3 regions of the Paenibacillus sp. BGI2013 genome follow, and region 2 is predicted to be linked to each of the others. Evidence: predicted binding sites of a transcription regulator. Region 2 holds the regulator's gene; each other region holds the start of a gene.
The links. Region 2 encodes LexA, which represses DNA repair genes until DNA is damaged. Its sites were predicted from a motif close to CGAACATATGTTCG; they were not measured.

Region 1: a site for LexA is predicted at 2,113-2,126, ahead of addB (helicase-exonuclease AddAB subunit AddB). Genes of this name have one in related genera too.
Region 3: a site for LexA is predicted at 1,176-1,189, ahead of CXK86_RS13195 (DNA polymerase IV). Genes of this name have one in related genera too.

What each region holds. Positions count from the first base shown of each region.
Region 1 is NZ_PJFA01000013.1:29,405-32,696, forward strand. Features, by position in the region: gene CXK86_RS25145 (Na/Pi cotransporter family protein) at 1-51, opposite strand, end outside; gene CXK86_RS25150 (class I SAM-dependent rRNA methyltransferase) at 615-1,991, shown strand; gene addB (helicase-exonuclease AddAB subunit AddB) at 2,191-3,292, shown strand, end outside.
Region 2 is NZ_PJFA01000003.1:687,518-690,809, reverse strand. Features, by position in the region: gene CXK86_RS10465 (hypothetical protein) at 1-89, opposite strand, end outside; gene CXK86_RS10460 (DUF896 domain-containing protein) at 215-424, opposite strand; gene CXK86_RS10455 (LysM peptidoglycan-binding domain-containing protein) at 520-897, opposite strand; gene lexA (transcriptional repressor LexA) at 1,194-1,820, shown strand; gene CXK86_RS10445 (aldehyde dehydrogenase) at 1,926-3,227, opposite strand.
Region 3 is NZ_PJFA01000004.1:503,352-506,643, reverse strand. Features, by position in the region: gene CXK86_RS13195 (DNA polymerase IV) at 1-1,129, opposite strand, end outside; gene CXK86_RS13190 (glycoside hydrolase family 1 protein) at 1,446-2,897, opposite strand; gene CXK86_RS13185 (beta-glucoside-specific PTS transporter subunit IIABC) at 2,911-3,292, opposite strand, start outside.

The DNA of each region.
Region 1 (3,292 bases), on a different contig from region 2:
AAAAAAGATAATAAGCCCATAGAGTAAGGGCAATATAACATCTCTAAACATAGAAATATCATTCCTTCCATCCGGTTCCTTAACTCATCCTATGAGTAAGAAAAGACAACCATGACAAGCCTAAAGGAATTCAGAGGGAAGCGACCTAAATTACCCCACCCCAATTCGGAAGATACGGTGATTCGTAACCGGAACGTCACTTAACTGCTGCACCCCAATTCGAAAGATACGGTGATTCGTGCAAACGTAGCGAAGAAGACGAAATTGTTACCGAAGAAGCGAAGCGTGCGCCTTTATCCCCGGATTTTCCCTTTGAGAAAAGGGAAAATCCGGGGATAACAGCGATCAGAGGAACAATTCGTCGCCGTAGCGCCACCTAATTGTGCCACCCCAATTCAAAAGATACGGTGATTCGTGCAAACGTAGTGGAGGGGACGAAATCGAATCTGAAGAAGCGAAGCGTGCGCCTTTGCCTCCGGATTTTCCCTTTAAAAAAGGGAATCAAAAAAATCTGGAGACAACAGCGATCGGAAGATCGATTCGTAACCGAAACGCCACCTACGCGCCGCACCAAACCTATCTTTTTAACTAACTATGAAAGAAGTGGATCTACCTTGCCATCAGTTACACTCGAACGCAGTCGCAAAAAGCGGCTTGAACATGCACATCCATGGATATTTAACAATGAAATTGCCTCTGTTGACGGAAACCCGGAACCGGGAGATCTGGTCAATGTATTGAATCATCAAGGTCGCTATCTGGCGACAGGTTATTACAATCCTGCATCTCAGATCACTGTAAGGGTTGTAGCGTATCAACCTCTGGAGTCCGAACAGATGGACACCGCGTTTTTTGCAGCGCGTTTCCGCGATTGCTTGCGTCACCGGGAACGTTTTATCCAGGATGGAGAGGCATACCGTCTCGTTTACGGCGAAGCTGATTTTCTGCCAGGATTAATCGTTGACCGATTCGGCAGCATTCTCGTTGTACAGTTGCTTACACTTGGCATGGATCGTTGCCGTGAAGCCATCGTACAGGCACTCATTGAAGTAATGCAGCCGGAAGGTATATACGAGCGCAGTGATGTCTCGATTCGTGAACTGGAAGGTTTGGAGCAGACCAAAGGTCCACTGTACGGAGATTGCCCAAGACATGTCACGGTTACAGAGAATGGACTACTCATTAAAGTGGATATCGTGGAAGGGCAGAAGACAGGTTACTTCTTCGACCAACGCGAGAATCGTGCAGCCATTGAACCGCTTATGAAGGGTTGGGGCTACAAGAGTGGAATCACACTACAAACGACCGAGCAGGATGGCACAGAGCAGCTCTTGCCTGTGAATAAAAGTGGTAAAGTAGTTACATTCCCATATTGGGATGGTGCCACTGTACTGGAGTGTTTCTCACACACGGGCAGCTTTACGTTGAATGCTTGCAAATATGGAGCTAAAAAAGTGACTTGTCTTGATATTTCGGAGCATGCCATTGAGAGTGCACGAACAAATGTGGAGCTGAACGGTTTCACTGACCGGGTTGAATTCGTAGTTGCTGATGCATTCCAGTACTTGCGTGAACAAGTGAAGGGACTGGATGAACGTACCGCACGTGCACGTGCAGCCGAACAGAAAGTGGATACATCCAAAGCGCTGGCAGCTGGCGGTAAAACATTTGATGTGGTCATCCTTGATCCTCCTGCATTTGCCAAAACGAAATCAGCAGTTAAAGGTGCATGTCGCGGTTATAAAGATATCAATCTGCAAGGAATGAAACTGGTCAATGAGGGTGGATATTTGGTAACAGCCAGCTGTTCGTATCACATGCGTCCAGACTTATTTCTAGATACGATTGCTGATGCAGCAGAAGATGCAGGCAAAGTGCTTCGTTTGATCGACTGGAAGGCAGCCGGTAAGGATCACCCACAAATTTTGGGTGTGGATGAAGGACATTACCTGAAATTTGCTATTTTCGAAGTGCGCAGTAAAAAGAATTAATCGTATGATTTTCGTTCCAATCAAGTATAGATCAAGTCAAAAGTCCACAGTGTGATAGCTGCGGGCTTTTTGCTGTTTTGCTGTGTTAACGGAGAGGATCTCCGGTTTTACCGGATAGTGGCAAACGTATGTTCCGAACCAAGTCAGATATGTTATACTGGGAATTAAAATCTTGTACGTGTGGTTTGGAGGATTAGACATGTCCGTTCGTTTTGTTATTGGCCGGGCAGGCAGCGGAAAAAGCTTGCTGATTACCCGGGAAATTACATCCCTGCTTCAAAAGGAGCCGCAAGGCACACCTTTGATTTTACTCGTTCCCGAACAGAATTCTTTTCGAACAGAGCAGGCATTGGTGTCTTCTGGAGCAATTAAAGGTACCATGCGTGCAGAAGTGCTCGGCTTTCGCCGTCTAGCCTATCGTGTAATGCAAGAAGCAGGTGGTTCTGCTCGTATTCCGATCGGAGCCGAAGGCAAAAAGATGCTGCTCTACAAGGTCATCCAGCGCCGTAAGGAAGAATTAAAGCTGTTTGGTGCATCCGGCAGCCAGCTGGGTTTTATAGGCGAATTAAATGACTTATATAGTGAATTTAAACGTTATGAAGTTGATCCATCATTGCTGGAAGACGGGCTGTCTGGAGGGAATACCTCATCCACTTCGCCAATTCTGGAGGACAAGTTGCATGACTTGAATCTGATATATCGTGACTATGAACAGGAACTGACCAATTTATATATTGATGATGAAGACACGTTGACCGAGCTGACAGATCGTTTGTCGGAAAGTGCATTGCTGCAGGATGCCCAGATCTGGATTGATGGTTTTCAGGGATTCACACCACAGGAGATGAGTGTGATTGGTCGGCTGATGTTGCAGTCCTCTTCCGTGACGATTGCACTGACATTGGATCGTCCTTATGATCACGGCGCACTGCCTGGAGAACTGGAACTATTTTATCCCACGGCAAGTGCCTATGCGCGCCTGAAAGGAATGGCTGACGAACTGGGTGTAACGAGCGATATAACCGTGCTAGATTCGGAGATTCCACCGAGATACAAGGATCGCCCGGGACTTGCTCATCTGGAGGCTGGTTTCGACCGGCGAATTCGTTGGAAAAGTGAAGGCCTTGATTCCGGAATTCGACTGGTTGCAGCGGAGAACCGACGAGCTGAGATGGAGGGAGCACTGCGTGAGATGCGGCGCCTGGCACAAAACGAAGGTGCGCGTTATCGGGATATGGCGGTACTTGTTCGTCAGTTGGATACCTACGCTGATATAGCTGAACCTCTATTCAGGGATTATG
Region 2 (3,292 bases):
GTACCTGTGATTGGTTGACCACTTTTTTTGCGTTGCTGATTTAACTGCTTGGAATTTTTCTTAACCGTTCTCTCGAACGAACGCGACATGAGAATCCCCCTTATGTGTCTTTGTATCGGCTTACATAATTGCAAACCAACATTTCCCCCTATAAATTGCACACTCAAAATAACAGGAAGAAACCTAAATATCATAATGATATCATTAGGTTTCGTTAGTGTTTGAGTTTGCCTTGGTGGCCTTTGTCATTCTCATCATCAACAATCTCAATGGTATCCAGTTGTTGTCTGAAATTGCTGCGAATATTACTCAAATAAATCTCTCTTAGCTCGGCACGTTCAGCAAGCTCTTCCTCCGACAATCCAGTGGACTTTTGCTTACGAGCCAATTCGTTAATGCGTGCTACCAGACTATCTATATCCAAGCTTGTCCCCTCCAAAAATACAAAGTCATATTAACTTTGCCATTATAAAGGCTGCTTGTCAAGCTGACACGCGCTAACACTCATTGATGTGCATTTTATTCTGCAAATTGCGGTAGAGCTAGTACTTGTCCCACTTGGATGGAAGTTGTATGAAGTTGATTCACTTTCTTAATTGCTTCTATATATATACGTGTATCCATATTCGTCGGCTTATGTTCCAAAGAAATACTCCATAATGTTTCCCCTTGTGAAACAGCTATCTTTCCTCCTGGCAGAACATCATTCTCATTGCCAGCAAAAACAGTTAAAACGGTGCTGCATCCAATAAATATAATCATAGAGGTAATGGCTACCTTTAACATCCATGAAGAAATCTTGAAACGCGCTAAAACCTTCTTGTAGTTCCCTATGTTAGACTTCACCAGTTCCGAATTGATTGGTTCATAAATGCTTTGATAAGTAGAATATCTCATTAAATACCCGCCTCCAAACGTTTGTTCCTATCTGTTGGAATCAATATAACACGAACACTTGTTTTGTTCAATAGATTTTTAGAACAATTGTTCGCTTCTTTTTTGAAGGAGAAATATCTTATTTCAAGTCCTTTTACAAAACATTTGAAGTATTATGCTCTGACTTTTGGACAATTTCTGTTCTATAAGTTAAAAAACACTGATTTAATGCTATTTTATTTAGAACTTATGTTTGTACGAACGGAGGTTCTATGTTATAATTTTCCCAAACGTTACTAAAATGGGGTTGATACGGTATGTCGAAGATATCCAGCAGGCAGCAGGCTATTCTGGAGTTTATACGAAATGAAGTCCGGTTGAAGGGGTATCCTCCTTCCGTACGGGAAATTGGTGAAGCGGTTGGACTGGCTTCCAGCTCAACAGTACATGGACATTTGGATCGTTTGGAGAAAAAAGGTTTGATCCGACGCGACCCTACCAAGCCAAGAGCCATTGAGCTTTTGAGCCAGGAAGAATCTGAGCATTCTCATCAATTTGCTCATAGCGTTGCACGTATTCCTGTCGTTGGTAAGGTTACAGCCGGGGTTCCAATCACTGCAACCGAGAACATTGAAGACTACTTCCCTCTTCCTACACATTATGTAGGCGAACAGAAAGTGTTTATGCTTTCAGTAGTCGGAGATAGTATGGTGGAAGCTGGAATCGTTAATGGAGATTATGTTATTGTTCGTCAACAGCAAACTGCTGATAACGGTGATATCGTCGTTGCAATGACTGAAGACGATGAAGCTACAGTGAAAACGTTCTATAAAGAGAAAGATCATATTCGCCTTCAACCGGAGAATGCGACCTTCGAACCTTTACGTTTGAAACATGTTAGTATTCTGGGTAAAGTCATTGGCCTTTTCCGAGATATTCATTAATATTTAACTTGAGTAACAAAACTAGATGTAATGAAATACGAAAGAGGTTATCCTGATCAACAGGACAACCTCTTTTTTTCATGTTTATGTTATTTTAGCGGCTAATTATTCACTGCGTTTCAGAACACTCTTGTGATGCGAGAACACATCAAAGCTCTGTTGTCCGTGATATGAGCCCATGCCGCTCTCTCCTACACCACCAAACGGAAGGTAGTGTGATGTCATATGAGAAAGTGTGTCATTAATACATCCCCCACCGAAGGATACTTGATTCAGAACCTGATTCTGCAGTTGCTCATCCTGTGTGAAGAGATATAGCGCCAATGGTTTTGGCCGGCGAACAATCTCATCCAGCATAGGATTCAGGTCACTGTACGTAAATACAGGAAGAATCGGACCGAAGATCTCTTCTTGCATGACAGCTGATTCCCAGTTCACGTCTCCAATTACCGTCGGCTCAATAAGCAACTGCTCACGTACAGAACGCCCACCAATCAGCGTTTTGCCATCTGTGAGGAATTTCGACAACCGATCAAAGTTACGCGAGTTAACAATATGCGGGAAATCAGCGTTCTGTAACACATCATCCCCAAATTTATCTTTGATCTCTGCGCCAATCAGATTGATCAATTCGTCATGAACTTGTTCATGTACAAGCAAATAATCCGGAGCAACGCAAGTTTGGCCTGCATTAAGGAACTTACCACGAACAATACGCTGTGCCACCAGCTTCAGATCTGCATCGTTATGGACAATAGCAGGACTCTTGCCCCCTAGCTCAAGGGTTACAGGAGTCAGATGCTCCGCAGCTGCCTTCATAACAATGCGACCAACACCCGTGCTTCCTGTGAAGAAAATATAATCAAACTTCTCTTTCAACAATGCTGTGCTAGCCTCGACTTCTCCTTCCATAACCGCAATATACTCCTGAGGGAAGATCTCTTGAATCAGATCATACGTCAGACGAGATACGGCTGGTGTTAATTCAGAAGGCTTGATAACTGCACAGTTACCGGCTGCGATTGCTCCAATCAGTGGACCAAAGGCCAGTTGGAAAGGATAGTTCCAAGGTGCAATAATAAGAGCCACTCCGTATGGTTCAGGGTAAATGGTGCTCACACCATCCGGCATAGCCGAATTGGTTGGGACTTGTTTTGGTGCAGCCCATTCCTGCAGGTGTTCTAATGCAAAATCCAGTTCACCCAAAACAATGCGAATCTCGGAACCGTAAGCTTCCGCCTCAGATTTGTTCAGATCTGCCCGAAGTGCATCTTGAATCCGTTGCTGATACTTTTCAATTCCCTTTCTAAGCTGTTGAAGTGCATTAATCCGATACTCGATATTTTTAGTTTGTCCTGTATAAAAAAATGTACGTTGTTCTGTCACAAGTTGTTTAGCCTGATTCATATTAACATCTCCAATTAATTATTTAAAATTAAATTGTTCAAAATTTAATTAAAGTATACCTCTTC
Region 3 (3,292 bases), on a different contig from region 2:
CAAATCGATCCTTAATGTCGTCCATCACCTGATCAATGGCCCGTTTCTGTTCTTGATCATCAAAAAAAGATAGTTGATATGTATCCGCGTTGGATAATTGAGACAGGGACACGCCTACACGGCGCACAGGTTGCCTATCCCAGTGTTGATGAAATATGCGTTTGGCTATCTTGCATACATCAATGGTTATGTTTGTAGGATCAGACAGTTTAACCTGCCTGTGAAAACCAGTGGGGTGGTCAAAATCCGCTCCAGACACACTTACGGACACGACACTACCCATCAGTCCCTTTTGGCGGGCTCTTCTGCATACTTCTGTGCAGATATCGAGAATAACCACTTCGATCTCCCAAGCCTCTGTGAAATCTCTAGGCAAGGTCATTCCGTTTCCGATATCTTTTTGTGTACTGTGCGTGTTGACGGTTACCGGCGAATTGTCGAGTCCATTTGCGACTCGCCAGATGACTTCTCCATTAACGCCCCACTTACTTCTTAATTTGGAAAGAGGCGTATTCGCCAAGTCTCTAATGGTTCGGATCCCCATCTTCCACAGATGTTTTTCCATTCTTGAGCCTATCCCCCACATATCGCGGATGGGCTTATCTCCAATATGGAGGTGTAACTCCTCTTTTTTTAAGCGGAAAATGCCCCCCTCTGCTTTTTTAGCGATTATATCGCAGCATAATTTACTGATGATTTTGTTTTCACCAATGCCAGCTCTCGCGTAAACGCCTGTTTCATTATAGATTTTGTCTTGAATTTGCTTGGCCAAATCGACTGGATCATTACCGAATAGATGCATAGACCCTGTAAAATCAGCGAATAATTCGTCTATACTGTACGGTTCGACCAGATCGGTGAACTCTTCAATAATGGACATGATTTGAGTGGATACTTCGATATATTCTTGCATGTGTGGTCTCACAATGATCAGTTCAGGGCACTTCTGAAGAGACTGCCAGAGTGGTTCCGCGGTAGACACACCCTTCGCTTTGGCTAGTGGACAAGCGGCAAGGATAATTCCAGAGCGTCTTGCGGGGTCTCCCGCAACAGCTAATGGTCTATTTTTGTATTGAGGCATTTTTGCCTTTTCGACTGAAGCATAAAAGCTCTGCATATCAATGAGCATAATGGTTCGTTGCTTAGTCAACACTGTAATCACTCCTGTACTTTTAAGAACGTATGTTTGTATATATTATAGACCGAACACATGTTCTTTATGCAAGAGGTAAATATTTATATTTAGATTTTGAAAACCCTAGGACACCATAATGAACTGTAGACTGGATATTGTCAGCCACTTTAGTCATCCAAATAATTAATTTTTAGTTTTATTATTGATGCACAAAAAACCAAGTACTTGTCTCACAAAGTGATAAGTACTTGGTCTATTTGATGGAATTTAAAGATTGGATCATCTTTCGTTCGATTGCAAATTATATTTCCTAATTCAATCTTTCCCCGTTGGATTCAATCACCTTTTTATACCAGTGGAAACTGTCCTTTTTACTTCTTTTCAGGGTACCTCCGCCCTCGTTATCCTTATCTACATAAATGAATCCGTAGCGTTTCTCCATTTCGCCAGTTGAGGCACTAACGATGTCGATGCAACCCCAAGCCGTGTAGCCGATAAGATTAACGCCATCGAGGATAGCTTCTCTCATTTGTTCGATATGATCTCGCAGGAAATTGATCCTGTACGTATCATGGATAGAGCCATCCTCTTCGATGACATCAACCGCTCCCAGACCATTTTCAACGATCATTATAGGGATTCTATACCGATCGTACACATGATTGAGTACGTAACGAAGTCCAACTGGATCGATTTGCCATCCCCAATCATTTGCCTTCAAATAAGGATTTTTGAATCCACCAAAGACATTCCCCTGGGTCTCATCACCTTCTGGGCGGGTACCCACTACATGAGACTTGTAGTAGCTGAAGCTATAGAAATCAACACAGCCTTGTTTTAGCACTTCTACGTCTTCTTCTGCCATCTCAATCTGAATATTGTTCTCATTAAAATATCTTTTGGCAAAGTCAGGGTATTCCCCTCTAACTTGCACGTCGCTGCTCAGCATATTGTTAATCTGATCCATTCTCAGAGCCTTCAACATATCTTCCGGTTTACATGTACTTCCGTAACCATGACTATAATTAATCATACAACCGATTTGGAGCGCCGGATTAATCTCATGAGCAAGTTTGACAGCTTTTGCACTTGCTATAAATTGATGATGTAAAGCCTGGAATCTTAATTGCGTACTATCCACAACCGTATTGTTAAATACACCACTATCATCAACTAATAATGCCCCTGCTATATATGCACCTGCTGGAACAATTAAACTATTGATCTCATTAAATGTAATCCAGTACTTCACGACATCCTTGTAACGGGTGAAAATGGTCTCACAATACCGTACGTAGCAGTCGATCATCTCTCTGGAAGCCCAGGCATTGAATTTCTCTGTTAGCGCAAACGGAGCTTCGTAATGTGAGATCGTAACGATAGGTTCAATATTATACTTTTTCAGTTCACTGAACACCTTGTCGTAAAATTGAAGTCCTGCTTCATTTGGCGTTACATCGTCCCCGTTGGGGAATATTCTGGACCAAGCAATGGACATTCTGAAGCATCGAAATCCCATCTCTGCAAACAGACGGATATCTTCTTTGTAATGATGGTAAAAGTCTACTGCCTCATGGGAAGGATAGTTTACACCCTCCTCAATGTGTTTAGTGATCCGTCTTGGAATAGTATGCGTTCCACCCGTCATCATATCTGCTGTACTTGCTTTTTTACCATCAATGTTCCAGGCACCCTCGTATTGATTCGCCGCTGTTGCGCCGCCCCACATAAAAGAGTCTGGGAATACGGTTGTGTTCTTCATTGGAAATTCCTCCTTATATGATCTTAATTAGTTTTTCCCCGATCGTAATCGATGGTTTATCTATACCAATTACATCTGTAAAGTCATCTGAATTCGTAACAATAATAGGTGTAGTCAGATCATAACCTTTGGCGGCTATTGCATCTGTATCGAATTCGATAAGTAAATCCCCAGCTTTTACTTCATCACCTTCTTGTACATGCACCTTGAAATGTTCACCTTTCAGCTTCACCGTGTTCATGCCGATATGAACGAGGAGTTCAGCGCCATTATTCGAGCTAATACCCATTGCGTGGAAGGTAGGGAATACCGCGGATATGACACCATCGGCTGGTGAAACAAGCTTTCCAATTGTAGGTTCAATGGCGATCCCTTTTCCCATAGCTCCAGTTGCA